2 regions of the Methylopila henanensis genome follow, and region 2 is predicted to be linked to the other one. Evidence: predicted binding sites of a transcription regulator. Region 2 holds the regulator's gene; the other holds the start of a gene.

Region 1 (8,344 bases), on a different contig from region 2:
GTCGAAGATGGTCGAGGCGTCCGCCTTGCCGATGCCGTGCTCCACCGCGCCGGACACGAAGCGTTCGCGCTGGGCGTCCATCTCGGAGCGGATCTTCTTGCCCATGGCGCGCCGGAGCAGGTCCGCCTCGCCGAGCGAATAGCCCGCGAGCGACTGCGCCGTCTGCATCACCTGCTCCTGGTAGATGATGACGCCGAAGGTCTCCCCGAGAATCGGGGCGAGTTTCGGATGCGGATATTCGGGTTTCTCCAGCCCGTGCTTGCGGGCGCAGTAGACCGGGATGTTGGCCATCGGCCCCGGACGGTACAGCGCGACGAGGGCGATGATGTCCTCGAAGCGGTCCGGCTTCATGTCGGCGAGCGCGCGCCGCATGCCGGCGCTTTCCAGCTGGAACACGCCGACCGTCTCGCCGCGCGACAGCATGGCGTAGGTCGCCTCGTCGTCGAGCGGGATCTTCTCGAGATCGACCGACACGCCGCGCCGCTTGAGCAGGTTCACCGCTGTCGTCAGCGTGGTCAGCGTCTTCAGCCCGAGGAAGTCGAACTTCACGAGGCCCGCCGGCTCGACCCACTTCATGTTGAACTGGGTCACCGGCATGTCGGAGCGCGGGTCGCGGTAGAGCGGCACCAGCTCCGAAAGCGGCCTGTCGCCGATCACGATACCGGCCGCGTGGGTCGAGGCGTGCCGGTACAATCCCTCGAGCTTCAGCGCGATGTCGAGCATGCGCCCGACCTTCTCGTCCTCCGTCCGCGCCTCGGCGAGCTTGGGCTCGTCGACGACCGCCTGCTTCAGCGTGACCGGATTCGCCGGGTTCTGGGGCACGAGCTTGCAGAGCTTGTCCACCTGCCCGTAGGGCATCTCCAGCACGCGGCCGACGTCGCGCATCACGCCGCGCGCCTGCAGCGTGCCGAAAGTGATGATCTGCGCGACGCGGTCGTGGCCGTAGCGATCCTGGACGTAGCGGATCACTTCCTCGCGCCTGTCCTGGCAGAAGTCGATGTCGAAGTCCGGCATCGAGACGCGCTCGGGGTTCAGGAAGCGCTCGAACAGCAGGCCGAACCGCAACGGGTCGAGGTCGGTGATGGTGAGCGAATAGGCCACCAGCGAGCCGGCGCCCGAGCCGCGGCCGGGACCGACCGGAATGCCCTGATCCTTCGCCCACTTGATGAAGTCCGACACGATCAGGAAGTAGCCCGGAAACTTCATCCGCTCGATGACGCCGAGCTCGAAGGCGAGACGCTTCTCGTAGTCCTCGACCGCCAGGCCGGGAGCCGGCCCATGGGCGGCGAGGCGGGCGGCGAGGCCCGTCTCCGCCTGCCGGCGGAGTTCGAACGCCTCGTCGGCCGCCTCCCCGTCCCCGACTGTGAACCGCGGCAGAATCGGCTTCATCGTGCGCGGGCGGTGCGAACAGCGCCGCGCGATCTCGACCGTGTTCGCCGTCGCCTCCGGCAGGTCCGCGAACAGGGCCACCATCTCGGCGCGGCTCTTGAGGCCGTGCTCGGGCGTCAGTTGCCGGCGCTGCTCCTCCGCCAGGAAGCGGCCTTCGGCGAGGCAGATCAGGGCGTCATGGGCCTCGTGATCGCTTCGTTCCGCGAAACGGGCGCCGTTCGTCGCCACGAGCGGCAGGCCGCGGGCGTAGGCGAGATTGACGAGCGCGCTTTCGACCGCCCGCTCGCTCGCGAGCCCGTGGCGCTGCAGCTCGACATAGAGCGCATCGCCGTAGAGCCCCGCCAGCCGGTCGAGACGCGCCGCCGCGATGTCCTCGACGCCGTCCGACAAGGCCCGGTCGACGGGTCCTTCCGGACCTCCGGTCAGCGCGATCAGCCCGTCGCGATGCGCCTCGAGCATCGCAAGCGTGGCGTGCGGCCCCTCGTTGACGTCGCTTTCCAGAAAGGCGCGGCTGCCGAGGGCCATCAGATTGCGATAGCCCATCTCCGACCGCGCCAGCAGAATTATGAGCGGGCGGCGCGTGTCGCGACCGGGACGACCGGGTCGCTCCTCCCGGTCCGCGAACTCCACGTCGAGCGCCATGCCGACGATCGGCTGGACGCCCGCCCCCGCCAGCTTCTCGGAAAATTCGAGCGCCCCGAACAGGTTGTTGTCCGTGAGCGCGACGGCCGGCATCCGGTCGGCCTTGGCGACGGCGGCGAGCTTCGCGATCGTCAGCGCGCCTTCGAGCAGCGAGAACGACGAACGCACATGCAGATGGACGAAACCGGGTTCGTTCTTCAGTCCGCTCGCGCTCATCACCGCCTCCCGACTGCGGCCATCCTACTCCCGGCCGCCGCGGGCCGAGGCGCGGAGTTCACGTCGGTCCACAGACTTTCGCTCCGTCAGACCGCGCTGAGGACGTCCGCCCACACCAGCAGCGCTCCCATGAACAACGCCACGGAGCCGAGTTCGAGAGCCCCTCCGACGATCGCGCGGGTGGTGGTCCAGACCATGACGCAACTCCTGTTTGAACTTGTTATGTTCTTTTTTTGTTCCTTGTTGCGCCGATGTCAAACGGAAACGGTCTGGTGTCTGCAGCAGGGTTAACGAATGTCAGGCGTCGACGAGCACGCCGTCCCGGAGGGTGATCCTCCGGTCGAGCGTCGCCGCGAGCTCGAGATTGTGCGTCGCGACCACGGCGGCGAGCCCGGACGCGCGGGCGAGCGCGGTCATGGTCTCGAAGACATGCGCGGAGGTGCCCGGGTCGAGGTTGCCGGTGGGCTCGTCGGCGAACAGCAGCCGCGGAGCGTTCGCGACCGCGCGCGCGATCGCCACCCGCTGCTGCTCGCCGCCGGACAGCTCGGCCGGGCGGTGCGACAGGCGCGCGCCGAGGCCGAGATAGGCGAGCAGTTCGGAAGCGCGCCGCTTCGCCTCGGCGGCGGCGAGCCCCCGGATGAGCTGCGGCAGCACCACGTTCTCGAGCGCGGAGAATTCGGGCAGCAGGTGGTGGAACTGGTAGACGAAGCCGACCTGGTTGCGGCGGAGCGCGGTGCGGGCGGCGTCGTCGAGCGCCGCGGTCGGGCGGCCGTCGAGATAGACTTCGCCCTCGTCGGGACGCTCCAGCAACCCGGCGACGTGCAGCAGTGTCGACTTGCCGGTGCCGGACGGCGCGACCAGCGCCACCACTTCGCCGGCCTGAAGCGTCAGCGAGGCGCCGGAGAGCACTTCCAGCGCTTCGACGCCCTGCCGATAACGCCTGACGACGCGGTCGAGCTCCAGCAGCGGCGCTGGCGCTTCGGCGTAATCCTCGTTCTCGACGACGCCATACTCGGTCATTCGTAACGCAGCGCCTCGACAGGATCGAGCCGGGCCGCCCGCCAGGACGGATAGAGCGTAGCGATGACGGACAGCGCCATCGCCATGAGCACCACCGTCGCCGTCTCGCCGACGTTCGGGTCGGCCGGAAGCCTGCTCAGGAAATAGATCTCCGGGGAGAACAGCTCGGTGTTGGTGACATAGGCCATGAAGGCCCGGATCGCCTCGATGTTCCAGCACACGATCATGCCGAGCGCGAAGCCCGCGAGCGTGCCGACGACGCCGATGCTGGCGCCGGTGATCAGGAACACCCGCATCACCGCGCCCGACGTCGCGCCCATGGTGCGCAGGATCGCGATGTCGCGGCCCTTGTCCTTCACCAGCATGATCAGGCCGGAAACGATGTTCAGCGCCGCCACCAGCACGATCAGGGTGAGGATCAGGAACATGACGTTGCGCTCGACCTCGAGCGCCGAGAAGAAGGTCCTGTTGCGGTCGCGCCAGTCGAGCAGATAGACGGACCGTCCAGCCGCCTGTTGCAGCAGCGGTTTCGCGGCCGCCACCTGATCGGGATGGTCGAGATAGACCTCGATCGCGGAAGCGTCGTCCTCGCGGTTAAAGTAGGCCTGGGCTTCGGCGAAGGGCAGGAACACGAAGGCGGCGTCGTATTCCGACATGCCGATCTCGAAGATCGCGGCGACCCGGTAGCTCTTGATCTGCGGCGTGACGCCCATAGGCGTCACCGCGCCTTTCGGCGTGACGAGCTGGAGCGTGTCGCCGGCGCGCAGGCCGAGCTGGTCGGCGAGGCGTCGGCCGATCAGGACGCCCTCGCCGTCATCGAAGCCTTCGAGCGTCCCGTCCCGGATCGTGCGCGAGACGAGCTGGAGCTTGCCGAGATCCTGCGCCCGCAGGCCCCGAACCAACACGCCGCCCGACGCCGACGGCGAGGAGGCCAGCGCCTGCCCCTCCACCAGCGGGATGACGAACTTGACGTCCTTCACCTTTGAAAGGCGTTCGGCGACCTCGGCGAAGTCCGTCAGCGGCCCGTCGATCGGCTGCACCACCACATGGCCGTTGATCCCCAGGATCTTGGTCAGCAGCTCCGTCCGGAACCCGTTCATCACCGCCATGACGATGATCAGGGTCGCGACGCCGAGCGTGATGCCCAGGAAGGAGAAGCCGGCGATGACCGAGATGAAGCCTTCCTTGCGGCGCGCCCGGAGGTAGCGGCCGGCGATCATCCATTCGAACGGCGCGAACGGTCGCGTCGAGCCGGCCGGTTCCATGGACGTCGCCATTCCGGCGGTCAGCGGGAGAGCGCGGCGAGCGCCGATTCAGCGCTCAACTGCTCGGGCGCGGAGGAGCCGCGGCGCTTCAGCTCGACCATGCCGGAGGCGAGCCCCTTCGGCCCGACGACAAGCCGCCACGGCAAGCCGATCAGGTCCATGGTCGCGAACTTCGCGCCGGCGCGGTCGTCGGTGTCGTCGTACAGCACGTCGAGCCCCAGACCCTTGAGTTTCGCGTAGAGATCCTCGCACGCCGCGTCGCAGGCCGAATCGCCGGGCTTGAGGTTCACGAGCCCGACCCTGAACGGGGCGACCGCATCCGGCCAGATGATTCCGGCGTCGTCGTGGCCGGCTTCGATGATCGCCGCCGCGAGGCGCGACGGGCCGATGCCGTAGGACCCCATATGCACCGGGACGTCCTTGCCGTCCGGGCCGGTCACATAGGCCTTCATCGGCTCGGAGTACTTGGTTCCGAAGTAGAAGATGTGGCCGACCTCGATGCCGCGCGCGGCGAAGCGGCGATCCTCCGGCAGCGCCTCGAAGGCGGCGAGGTCGTGCTTCTCCTCGGTCGCGGCGTAGAGGCTGGTCCAACGGTCGACGATCGCCTGCAGGCCTTCGGCGTCGTCGAAATCGACGTCCGCGCCGGGGGTCTCGAAGTCGAGATAGTCGTTGTGGCCGAACACCTCGCTCTCGCCGGTCTTCGCCAGAATGATGAACTCGTGGCTGAGGTCTCCGCCGATCGGGCCGGTGTCGGCCTGCATCGGGATCGCCTTCAGGCCAAGCCGCGCGAAGGTCCGCAGGTAGGCGACGAACATCCGGTTGTACGAAGTCTTCGCCGACGCCTGGTCGATGTCGAAGGAGTAGGCGTCCTTCATCAGGAACTCGCGCGAGCGCATCACGCCGAATCGCGGCCGCCTCTCGTCACGGAATTTCCACTGGATGTGGTAGAGGTTCTTCGGCAGATCCTTGTGGGAGCGGACGTTCGCGCGGAAGATCTCGGTGATCATCTCCTCGTTGGTCGGACCGTACAGCATCTCCCGGTCGCGCCGGTCCTTGATGCGCAGCATCTCCTTGCCGTAGGCGTCGTAGCGCCCGCTCTCGCGCCAGAGGTCGGCGAGCTGGATCGTCGGCATCAGCAGCTCGATCGCTCCGGCGCGATCCTGCTCTTCCCGCACGATTTTCGTGATGTTGTTCAGGACCTTGAGGCCGAGCGGCAGCCACGCGTAGATGCCCGCCGCCTCCTGGCGGATCATGCCCGCCCGCAGCATCAGCCGGTGCGAGACGATCTCGGCCTCCTTCGGCGCGTCGCGCAGGATCGGCATGAAGTAACGGCTGGCACGCATTGGTCGGGAGGCTCCGGAGGACGGCGGCGCAAGGCCTGAAACGTGGCCGCGCGAGGCCGGAACGAAACCCGATGCCCCCCGAAAACACAAGCCCTGATGGGCGCTTCCGACAGGGGCTTCGCGCGCTGGGCAAGCCGGCGGCGACGAGCTGTGTGTCTCACGCACTTTTTTTCGGCGCCGCATGCTCAGGATGATGACAAGCGCGAGACGGCAGGCTAACGTGACCAAATAAAGAGGGCCTTCCGGTTCCGTTGCCAGACCGGAATAAACATCGGTCCAAGTCTTGGGAGGAAGTCCGTTTGGCGGTCCGCAAGGTCGGAACGCCATGAGGAAGCGCCGAAGTCCCGCACCGCTCGCGGCGCTTCGCAAAACGGACACGAACGAGGAACTCGAAAGAAGCAGAGCTCCAGCTCTGCTTTTTTTTGCGCTTTTTTTGGGCAGCGCGCGGCTTAGACGCCCCCTCGCCCATGGCCCTCCGGAACGGGCGAAGGCGGGTTAACCCGGCCCGTTCGGGTGAACGCCGGGTTCATTTCCGTGAAACGTTCACCCGCCGCCGCGCTCTTCACAGCGCAACGGGCGGCGGGCGCCCCACGGCTTTGGATGGTCCGGTCGAGCCGGATCATGACGACGCGTTTCCGGCGCGCAGGGGCAGGACGCAGGAGCACGGCCGTCCGGCTCCCGCGGAGGGCCGTTGGGCCTTGATCGCGAACGAAGCCTTCCCGACCGGAAAGGATCGCGCCTTCACGCGGGCGTCCAAGTCTTTGACAGGGCGCTTCACGACCAGATCGCGGCCCGCGGCGCAGAGCCTTACGGTTCGCGTCGTTCAGCGGCCGGCGTCAGGCGTCGAGCGCGCGCAGGCTGGCGAAGCGCCGGCGCAGGCCCTCGACGCGGCCGGGCTCGATCCGGACCACGACCTCGGTCGCGCCGTCGTCGGCGGGGCGGCGCTCCAGCACGTCGCAGTGCCGGAACAGCCAGTTGACGCCGGCGCCGTCCTCTGGCGCGACCCGCACCTCGACCGTCTCGCGCTTCGCCGACAGCCGCCGCTCGACGGCGGCGAGCAGGACGTCCTCGCCCTCGCCCGTGAGCGCGGAAACCGGCACGGGCCGCGCGTCCGGGTCGCGCCGGGCCGCGGTCGCGGCCAGGGTCTCGCGCGCCTCGGGGGCGAGCCGGTCGATCTTGTTCCAGACCTCGATCACGCGGGCGCTGTCGGCCGGATCGATCTCGAGCTCCTTCAGCACCGCGGCGACGTCCGCCCCCTGCGCCTCGGCGTCCTCGTGGCTGATGTCGCGCACATGCAGTATGACGTCCGCCTCGATCACCTCCTCCAGCGTGGCGCGGAAGGCGGCGACGAGCTGGGTCGGCAGTTCGGAGATGAAGCCGACCGTGTCGGACAGGATGGCGTGGGCGCCGTGCGGCAGCGTGATCGAGCGCAGCGTCGGGTCGAGCGTCGCGAACAGCATGTCGGCCGCGACCACCTCGGCGCGGGTCAGCCGGTTGAACAGGGTCGACTTTCCAGCGTTGGTGTAGCCGACCAGCGCAACCACCGGATAGGGCACGCGTTTCCGCCCCGCCCGATGCAGCCCGCGCGTGCGCTTCACCTGTTGCAGCTCGCGCTCGATCTTGAGAATCCGCTCGGTGATCATCCGGCGGTCGGCCTCGATCTGGGTCTCGCCGGGGCCGCCGAGGAAGCCGAAGCCGCCGCGCTGGCGCTCCAGATGGGTCCAGGAGCGGACGAGCCGGCTCTTCTGCCAGGTGAGATGGGCGTGCTCGACCTGGAGCGTGCCTTCCTTGGTGCGGGCGCGGCGGCCGAAGATCTCGAGGATCAGGCCGGTGCGGTCCAGCACCTTGGCGCCCAGCGCCTTCTCGAGGTTGCGCTGCTGCACCGGCGTCAGCGCCGTGTCCACGACGACGAGCTCGATCTCCTCGGCCTTCACGAGGCCCGCGAACTCCTCGACCTTGCCCTTGCCGATGAAGGTGGAGGGCCGCACCGCCTGAAGCTGGACGAGCTTCCGCTCGCGCACGTCGAGGTCGATGGCGAGCGCGAGGCCGACCGCTTCTTCCAGCCGCGCCTCGGGCGCGCGCACGGCCTCGTCCGCGGAACGGCGGCCGAGCACGGGCGTGATGACCATCGCCCGCGTCAGGTCGGCGCGCCGGGTCACGAAGCCCCGCTCGCGCTCCTGCGCGGGGCCGTCATGCGAATCGTCGAAGTCTTCCGTCGCCATGCGTCTCGCTTTCCGGCCGGACCGCCCGGCCGGGGCGGCGTCAGCGTCCGCCGCGAACCGGCGGCTCGGCGTCGTCCTCGGGCTCGAACAACTGGATCGGGTGGCCCGGCATCACGGTGGATATGGCGTGCTTGTAGACGAGCTGCGAGTGGCCGTCCCGCCGAAGCAGCACGCAGAAGTTGTCGAACCACGTCACGACGCCCTGAAGCTTGACGCCGTTGACGAGGAAGATCGTCAGCGGGACCTT
Region 2 (8,344 bases):
GGCGTGAACAGGTAGCCGCCAAGCCGCACCGTCTTGATGAAGCTCGGGTCCTTCGGGTTCGGCTCGATCTTCTGACGGATGCGGCTGACGTGGACGTCGACGCTGCGCTCGACCGGGCCCGCGACGCCCGCATGGGTCAGGGACAGAAGCTGCTCGCGGGTCAGGACCTGGCCGGCGTTCTGGCACAGCGCGACGAGCAGATCGAACTCGGCGGTGGTCATGAACACCTGCGCGCCGGCGCAGTCCACCAGCGTCCGCGCGACCGGATCGATCGTCCAGCCCGCGAAGGTCATCGCGCTCTTCCGGCCGGGGCGCTCCGAGCCGTAGGAGGCGCGGCGGAGCAGGCCCTTGATCCGGGCGAGCAGCTCGCGGGTGTTGAACGGCTTGGTGACGTAGTCGTCGGCGCCGAACTCGAGGCCGACGATGCGATCGACGTCGGTCGCTACGGCGGTGAGCATGACGATCGGCGTCCGCGCCTCCGCCCGCAGCCGCCGGCAGATGCTGAAGCCGTCCTCTCCCGGCAGCATGACGTCGAGCACGATCAGGTCGAACGACTGCCGGCGCAACAGCCGGTCCATCTCGGCGCCGGACTGCGCGGCGACGGCGACATAACCGTTCTGCGTCAGCGTCTCGGCCAGCATATCGGCGATGTCGCGGTCGTCCTCCACGAGGAGGATCGTCGCCGGCGGCTCAGGCGCGCAGTTCTGGAAGGACTGAAGCTGCATATTCATCAAACGCGGTTCCGCGACTTTAGCGGCCCAAGGTCCCACGTAACCGCCCCCGCTGTCACCAAACGAGATGTTTTGTTTTGTGAAGGTGGACGAAACACGGGCCGACGCCCGATGACGGCGAGCCGCCGCTATCCGAAATCCACGCCGGTGAGCGCTTTCGAGTAGCGCCAGAGCCGGGTCGCGGCGTCCAAGTCCAGCGCCTGCGGCGGGATCCGCGCCGGCGCCGGATGTCCGCGCGTCTCGCCGAGCCTGTCGGGCCCGTAGTACCCGCCGGGCTTCGCCTCCGGCGCCGTGGCGGCGAAAAGCGTCGGCAGCGCGCCCTGCGCCGGCGGCTGGAACAGGAACCAGAGCGCGGAGCGGAGGACGCCCGCGACGCTGAGGCGGCCGGGCGCGTTGTGCAGCAGATCCGTGCGCGAGATGCCGGGATGGGCGGCGATGCTGGCGATTCCCATTCCGGCGGCCTCGCTGCGGCGCTGCAGCTCGAAGGCGAACATCAGGCAGGCGAGCTTCGACTGGCTGTAGGCCGTCATCGGCTGATAGCCTTTCTCGGCGTTGAGGTCGCCGAAGTCGATCGCTCCGTTGCGCGCCGCGACGCTCGACAGCGTCACCACGCGCGGCTTTCGGCCCTTCTGCAGGAGAGGGGCAAGACGCCCGGTCAGCGCGAAGTGGCCGAGATAGTTCGTGCCGAGCTGCAGCTCCAGCCTGTCCACGGTCTCCATGCGACGCGGCGGGGTCATCACGCCGGCGTTGTTGACCAGAAGATCGAGACTGTCCGTCCGGGCCCGCATCCGTTCGCCAAAGGCGAACACCGACCTCAGGTCGGCGAGGTCGAGCAGTTCGAACCGGACGTCCGACGACGGCGCCTCGCGACGGATGCGCGCGACCGCCGCCTCGCCCTTCCTGACGTCCCGCCCGGCGACGACGACCGCGCCGCCGGCGCGGGCCAGGGCGAGCGCGGTTTCATAGCCGAGCCCGCCGGCGCCGGTGACGACGGCGGACCGGCCCTTCTGGGACGGCATGTCGGCTAGAGACCACTTCGCCATGACGTGTTCGTTGTCCTTCAGAGGCCCGCTGTCGCGGGCTGGTCCCGGCGCCGGAACGGAAGAGCGGCCGTCGCCTCGCCGGTCAGCGCCAGGAGGGCGTTGGCGACCGCCGGCGCGATCGGAGGCACGCCCGGCTCGCCCATGCCGGTCGGCCGGGCGGTCGAGCGGATGATGTGCGTTTCGACGGCCGGCATCTCGTTCATGCGCAGGAGCGGGTAGCCGTCGAAATTGGTCTCCTGAACGAGGCCGTCCTTCAGCGTGATCGCCCCGTGGAGCGCCGCGGAGAGGCCGTAGCCGACCCCGCCCTCCATCTGCGCCGCGATCTGATCGGGCGAGATCGCGATCCCGCAGTCGACCACCGCGACGACCCTGCGGACCGCGGGACGGCCGCCCTCGAGCCGGACCTCCGCGACCTGGCCCACGACGGTTCCGAAGCTTTCGTGGACCGCCATGCCGCGCGCCCAGCCGGGCTCGAGCCGTTCGCCCCAGCCCGCCCTGCGGCGGAGTTCGTCCAGCACGACGAGCCGCCGGCTCGCGTTCGCCTTTTCATAGAGCGCGCGCCGGTACTCGGCGGGATCGCGGCCGGCCCGCCGCGCCAGCTGGTCGACGATGTGCTCCATCACCATGGCGGTGTGCGAATGCCCGACGGACCGCCAGAACCAGACCGGCGTCGGGGCGCTCGGCTCGAAGATCTTTCCGTCCACGACCGAGGCGGTCGAGAAGTACGGAGAGTCCCTCACGCCCTCGACGGTGAAGTCGTTTCCGATGAAAAACAGCGGCTGGGCGACCACATGATGGCGCCATCGGGCGGGAAAACCGTCCGCGCCGATCTCCACCCATGCGCGATGGTGCGCCATCGGCCGGTAATAGCCGCCGGTGATGTCGTCCTCGCGGGTCCAGATCAGCTTCACCGGACGCCCGTTCGTGCGCTTGGCGATCCGCAGGCATTCGATGAGATAATCCGCCGACAGGACCCCGCGGCGGCCGAAGGAGCCGCCGGCCGGCAGCACCTTGATGTCGACCTTTCCCGGAAGCGTGAGCGCGACGCGCGCGGCCTGGACCTGATCGATCGTCGGCATCTGCGATCCCGAGATGATCTCGACGCTCCAGCCGTCGATGCGGGCGACGCAATCGGGGGTCTCCATGGGCGCGTGGGCGAGATAGGGAAAGTCGAACGCGAACTCCACGGCGCCTTGGCCGAACGCGGTCTCGGGATCGCCGACGGTCTGGAAGGCGGCCGGTTTGATGTCCGAGCGGCCGTCCGCGATCTCGCGGTGCTCGCGGACGAGCTCCGCCGAGGAGCGCTTCTCGGCCCCGCTGTCGTCCCATTCGACCTTGAGAGCGTCACGCCCCAGCTTCGCCGCGAAGGTGTTCTCGGCGGCGACCGCCACGCCGCTCTCGATCGCGAAGACGTCGACCACGCCCGCGATCTTGAGCGCCTCGGCCGCGTCGAACCTCACCAGCGCGCCGCCGAAGCGCGGGCTGCGCGCCACCATCGCGGTCAGCATGCTCGGCAGATGGACGTCCTGCGTGTAGACCTGCCGACCGGAGCTCTTCGGGAGGCTGTCCTTGCGGCGGACCCGGTCGGTTCCGATCAGCTGGTAGGCTTCGGGCCGCTTCAGCTCCGGGGCGTCGGGCGGGGTCTGCCGCGAGGCCTCCTCCAGCAGCTCGGCGAAGCTCGCCGACATGCCGGAGTTCAGGTCCGACACGACGCTGTCGAGCACCACGAGCGATTCTTCGGGCGCGTCCCAGCGCTGGGCGGCGGCCGCGACGAACATCGCCCGTGCGGCGGCGCCCGCGTTGCGCAACGTGTCCCAGGCGCCGGCGATCGACCCCGATCCGGCGGTGAGCTGAGGCCCGTAGGCGCGGAAGTTGCCATGCGCGTCGACGACGCGGACGCGGTCCCAGTCCGCGTCGAGCTCCTCCGCCACCATCGCGGCGAGCCCGGCGTGGACGCCCTGCCCCATCTCCTGGTGCTTGTTGACGATGGTGACCCAGCCGTCCGCGGAGATGCGGATGAACGGACCGAACACGCTCGGTTCCGGGTCTCCTCCGCCGGCCTGCAGGATGGCGCCGATGGTCTCGACGGGGCGGGTCGCGGCGTAGCCGACGATCAGCGCGCCGCCCACGAGCGTCCCGCCGAGGATCAGCCTGCGGCGCGACATCCGGAAGCCGCCCCGGGAGGCCGGCGCTTCGGTAACGGCGGGGCTCATGTCCGGCCTCCTTCGCCGTCGGCCTGCCGACGGAGCTGCCCCGCGGCGTCGTGGATCGCGGCGCGGATGCGGTTGTAGGTGGCGCAGCGGCAGAGGTTCCCGCTCATCGCGGCGTCGATGTCTTCGTCGGTCGGCGACGGCGTCTCGCGAAGCAGAGCGATCGCGCTCATGACCTGGCCGGACTGGCAGAAGCCGCATTGCGGCACGTCGCGCCGCACCCAGGCGTCGCGGACGGCTTCGGCCTCCGCGCCGGCGATCGCTTCGATCGTCGTGATCCGTGAGGTGGCGAGATCGGCCAGCGTGAGCGAGCAGGATCGCGCGGGCTGACCGTCGACATGCACCGTGCAGGCGCCGCACAGGCCGGCGCCGCAGCCGTATTTCGAACCCGTGAGCTTCAGCGTGTCGCGGAGAACCCAGAGCAGGGGCGTGCGGCCGTCCGCCTCGACCCGATGAATCTCGCCGTTGATCGTGAGGGAATGCGCCATGGGATCAGCCCTCCCCGCCGGGCCGCCGCGGGGCGCGGCGCTGAATCCGGTACACCGTGGCCGGCGGCATGTTCGCGAGCGCGCGGCCGACGCGGCTGGCCTTCAGGCCGAGCCGATCGAGGATCGGCCGGGGAACCGGACAGTTCGGCCCATAGGTGAACTGGTAGAACGCGCCGCCCGGCTTCAGATGGCTGAAAGCGCCGTCCAGAATCATGATCACCTTGCGGGGCTTCATCGAGAGCAGCGGCAGCCCGCTCACCACGGCGCCGGCCTTTTCGCCGTCGAACAGCGCGACGTGGCGCAGCGCGGAGGCGTCCATCCAGAGCGTGCGCGCCTCGGGGAAGCGAAGCTGCAGCAGCGTCGCGAACTCGGAGCCTGTCTCGATCAGCGCCAGCCGATGCTCCGGGACGCCGCGTTCGAGCAGCGCCTGGGTGAAGACGCCGGTGCCGGGCCCGAGCTCGATCACGGCGCCGACGTTCCGGTCGATCTCCGCGGTCATCACCCTCGCGAGGGTCGCGCCGGACGGAAGGATCGCTCCCACGCGCAGAGGAGCGGTCAGCCATTCCCTGATGAAGGTGAGGCCGTCGAAGGTCGTCGTGACGTTCATGGACTGGTTCCTGTCGGTCGCGGAGCGGACGGGGGAGCCGCTTCAGCCGCTTGGGAGACAGAACCGTGAGGCGCCGAAAGGTTGCTTTGGATTGCGTGTTGTTAAGAGATGTTTCCGGCTGGAAGCGAGGACCCTGACGTCCTCCGAATATTTCTTAACATCTCTCAATCCAACGCAACCGCGCCGCGGCGCATGGTTTCGGTCAGACGGCGAACGACGCGGCGGCTCGAGGGCCACCGGGACGTCGCCGAAACGAAACCGGGAGCGCCGCATGAGCCTTTCGAAAGCAATCGTCGCCCGGCTGGTCCGGACCGGCTGCCTCGGAGCGTCGCTGATGCTCACCTCGGAGGCGATGGGAGCCGTCGTGGTTTCAGGCGAGACAGTCGTGGCCGAGGCCTGCGCGGCCGCCGGGCCGGCCTGCGGAGGCGAGTCATGATCCGCTGGCCGACGTGGAGAGGCCTGCGCTGGCTGGCGCTTCTGCTGCTCCCCTTGCCCGCAATGATCGGCTACGCCGAGAGCCGCGACCCGATCGCCACGATGACCAAGATCTCCAACAGCGCCGCCAAGGGCGACCGCCTTCCCATGGCCGCCGAAGCGGATGGCGCGCAGACGTTCTGCGCGCCTGACCCTCGGGGCCGCGCCGGGAGCGTCTGCGCCGGCCGGAGATAGACGAGATCGGATCAGGGAGCCCCATTCACTGATCTGATTGGCGGTCGGCGGCATGTCCCCACCGACGACCGCTAAGGCCACCGAAGGCGACCAGGAGCACGGGCGCCTTCGGTGGCCGCACGCCTTGCGGCGCGGTCGCGCTCACGCGGCCCCGCTTTCCCGCTTTTGAAAATCCGGCGCCGCATCCCGATATCAGGGCCACGATCGAACCCTGAGGAGACGGCGATGACCACTGCGACCGAGCGTGCGGTTCTGGCGGGCGGATGCTTCTGGGGCATGCAGGACCTGATCCGCAGGCAGCCGGGCGTGGTTTCGACCCGCGTCGGCTACACGGGCGGCGACGTCCCCAACGCCACCTACCGCAATCATGGAACCCACGCCGAGGCGATCGAGATCGTCTACGACCCGGCCGTGACGAGCTTCCGGCGCATGCTGGAGTTCTTCTTCCAGATCCACGACCCGACCACCCTGAACCGGCAGGGCAACGACGTCGGCCTGAGCTATCGCTCCGCGATCTTCGTCCTGGACGACGACCAGAAGCGGATCGCCGAGGAGACCATCGCCGACGTGAACGCCTCGGGGCTGTGGCCGGGCAAGGTGGCGACCGAGATCGCGCCGGCCGGCCCGTTCTGGGAAGCGGAGCCCGAGCATCAGGACTATCTCGAGCGCTATCCCAACGGCTACACCTGCCACTTCATCCGGCCGAACTGGCGGCTGCCCGCGCGCGAGGAGGTCCGCCGCGCCGGCTGAGCGGCCGCATCCGCGCGGGACGCGGCGGCGCGGAAGCGCCGTCGCCGTAAACGCGACGTTAACCCTTGCGGAACACATCTAGAACAGGTAGATATCTGTTCATGATTTGTTTTTGACGTCGCGGAGCCGGACATGTTGACCCGCAAGCAGTACGAGTTGCTGCGCTTCATCCATGAGCGGCTGAAGGAGACCGGCGTTCCCCCCTCGTTCGACGAGATGAAGGACGCGCTGGACCTCAAGTCCAAGTCCGGCATCCACCGCCTGATCATGGCGCTGGAGGAGCGCGGCTTCATCCGCCGTCTGCCGAACCGCGCGCGCGCCCTCGAGGTGCTGAAGCTTCCCGAGGCCGCGGCGCCGCCGGTGTCGCGCCCCGCCGGCCGCTTCACCCCCAGCGTCATCGAGGGCAATCTCGGCAAGGTCCGCCCGGCCCGTCCTCCGGCAGCGGAGGAAGACGAGGACGAGCGCATGGTGGCGATCCCGGTCATGGGCCGGATCGCCGCGGGCGTGCCGATCGAGGCCATCCAGGCGAAGAGCCACACCATCGCGGTGTCGCCCGACATGCTTTCGGCCGGCGAGCATTTCGCCCTCGAAGTGCGCGGCGATTCGATGATCGAGGCCGGCATTCTCGACGGCGACCTCGTGCTCATCCGCAAGCAGACCGTGGCCGACACCGGCGACATCGTGGTGGCGCTGGTGGACGACGAGGAGGCGACGCTGAAACGACTGCGCAAGCGCGGCGCTTCGATCGCTCTGGAAGCGGCGAACCCGGCCTACGAGACGCGCATCTTCGGTCCCGACCGGGTCGCGATCCAGGGCCGGCTTGTTGGGCTGATCCGCCGCTACTGATCGTCTGCGGCCCCCTGCTCGTCGGGCTCCTCCGGGACTTCGGTGGGATCGACGGCGTCTGACTCAGCGGAGGTCGGCGCGCGGCGCGGCGCGAACTGCAGTCGGAGAGCGACGTCGGGAGGGGGCTCGAAGCCGGCCGGCGACCACGGCCTGTCGCCTCCGGGCGTTCGTGCGGCTGTTCCTAGGAAGCGAGGGCCGTCGCGCTTGAGTTCGAGCGCGCCGGTCGCGGCGAGCGCGCGGCGGTCGACGACCGCGGCGCGGTCGAAGCAGGCGGGCGGCGCCTCGAGTCGCGTCACAACCAGCGTGGCGCGCCGGCAGTCCTCCTCGAATGCGCGCGGGTCCCAGACCAGCGCGGCGACGCCTCCGTCCGCAAGCGGCGCGACGCAGCCATAGGCGTCGCAGCGGCCTGCTCCTGCGGTCCGGCGGGCGCCTGAGGGCGGGCTTGGCGGCCCTTCGCCGTCGGCCGCGAGCCAGACCTTGGCGGCGAATCCGCTGCGCCCGGCGCCGACGAGCGCGAGCTTTCCGTCCGGCCCGCGCACCGCCATGGAGCGCCCGGCCGGATCGATCACCACGTCGGGCCGCGTCGGCCAGGCCGCGAGCGCGAACGCGGCGAGAATAGGCGCGACGGCGAGAAAGCGCAGCGGCGTCCGCCACAGGCAGAGCCAGCAGATCCCGAGCGCGAACAGGAGAAGCGAGGCCTCGCCGAAGGCGCCGGTCGCGCGCTCCGCGCCGGGCCAGGACGCGACGGCGCGGGCGATCGCGAGCACGCCGTCGAGGCCGAGGCCCATCAGCCGCCACCACGGCCCGTCGAGGCCGAGCGGCGCGAACAGCAGCCCGCCGACGACGCTCGGCATCACGATCAGGCTGATCAGCGGCGTCGCGAGCGCGTTGCCGGCGAGCGCATAGGGCGTCACGCGGTGGAAGTGGTAGGCGGCGAAGGGCGCTGTCGCGAGCCCCGCGACGAGGGTGGTGACAAGCGCGACCGCCGCCGCCGTCCCGA

The links. Region 2 encodes LexA, which represses DNA repair genes until DNA is damaged. Its sites were predicted from a motif close to TGTTCNNNNTGTGTTCNG; they were not measured.
Region 1: a site for LexA is predicted at 2,471-2,488, ahead of dnaE (DNA polymerase III subunit alpha). Genes of this name have one in related genera too.

Annotation. Positions count from the first base shown of each region.
Region 1 is NZ_JBHUER010000010.1:1,727-10,070, forward strand. Features, by position in the region: gene dnaE (DNA polymerase III subunit alpha) at 1-2,247, opposite strand, end outside; gene ACFSCV_RS13140 (ABC transporter ATP-binding protein) at 2,545-3,267, opposite strand; gene ACFSCV_RS13145 (lipoprotein-releasing ABC transporter permease subunit) at 3,264-4,544, opposite strand; gene proS (proline--tRNA ligase) at 4,553-5,875, opposite strand; gene hflX (GTPase HflX) at 6,712-8,097, opposite strand; gene hfq (RNA chaperone Hfq) at 8,138-8,344, opposite strand, start outside.
Region 2 is NZ_JBHUER010000001.1:288,898-297,241, reverse strand. Features, by position in the region: gene ACFSCV_RS01440 (response regulator) at 1-731, opposite strand, end outside; gene ACFSCV_RS01435 (oxidoreductase) at 860-1,774, opposite strand; gene ACFSCV_RS01430 (xanthine dehydrogenase family protein molybdopterin-binding subunit) at 1,792-3,987, opposite strand; gene ACFSCV_RS01425 ((2Fe-2S)-binding protein) at 3,984-4,472, opposite strand; gene ACFSCV_RS01420 (class I SAM-dependent methyltransferase) at 4,477-5,079, opposite strand; gene ACFSCV_RS01415 (hypothetical protein) at 5,351-5,515, shown strand; gene ACFSCV_RS01410 (hypothetical protein) at 5,512-5,748, shown strand; gene msrA (peptide-methionine (S)-S-oxide reductase MsrA) at 5,974-6,498, shown strand; gene lexA (transcriptional repressor LexA) at 6,631-7,344, shown strand; gene ACFSCV_RS01395 (ComEC/Rec2 family competence protein) at 7,338-8,344, opposite strand, start outside.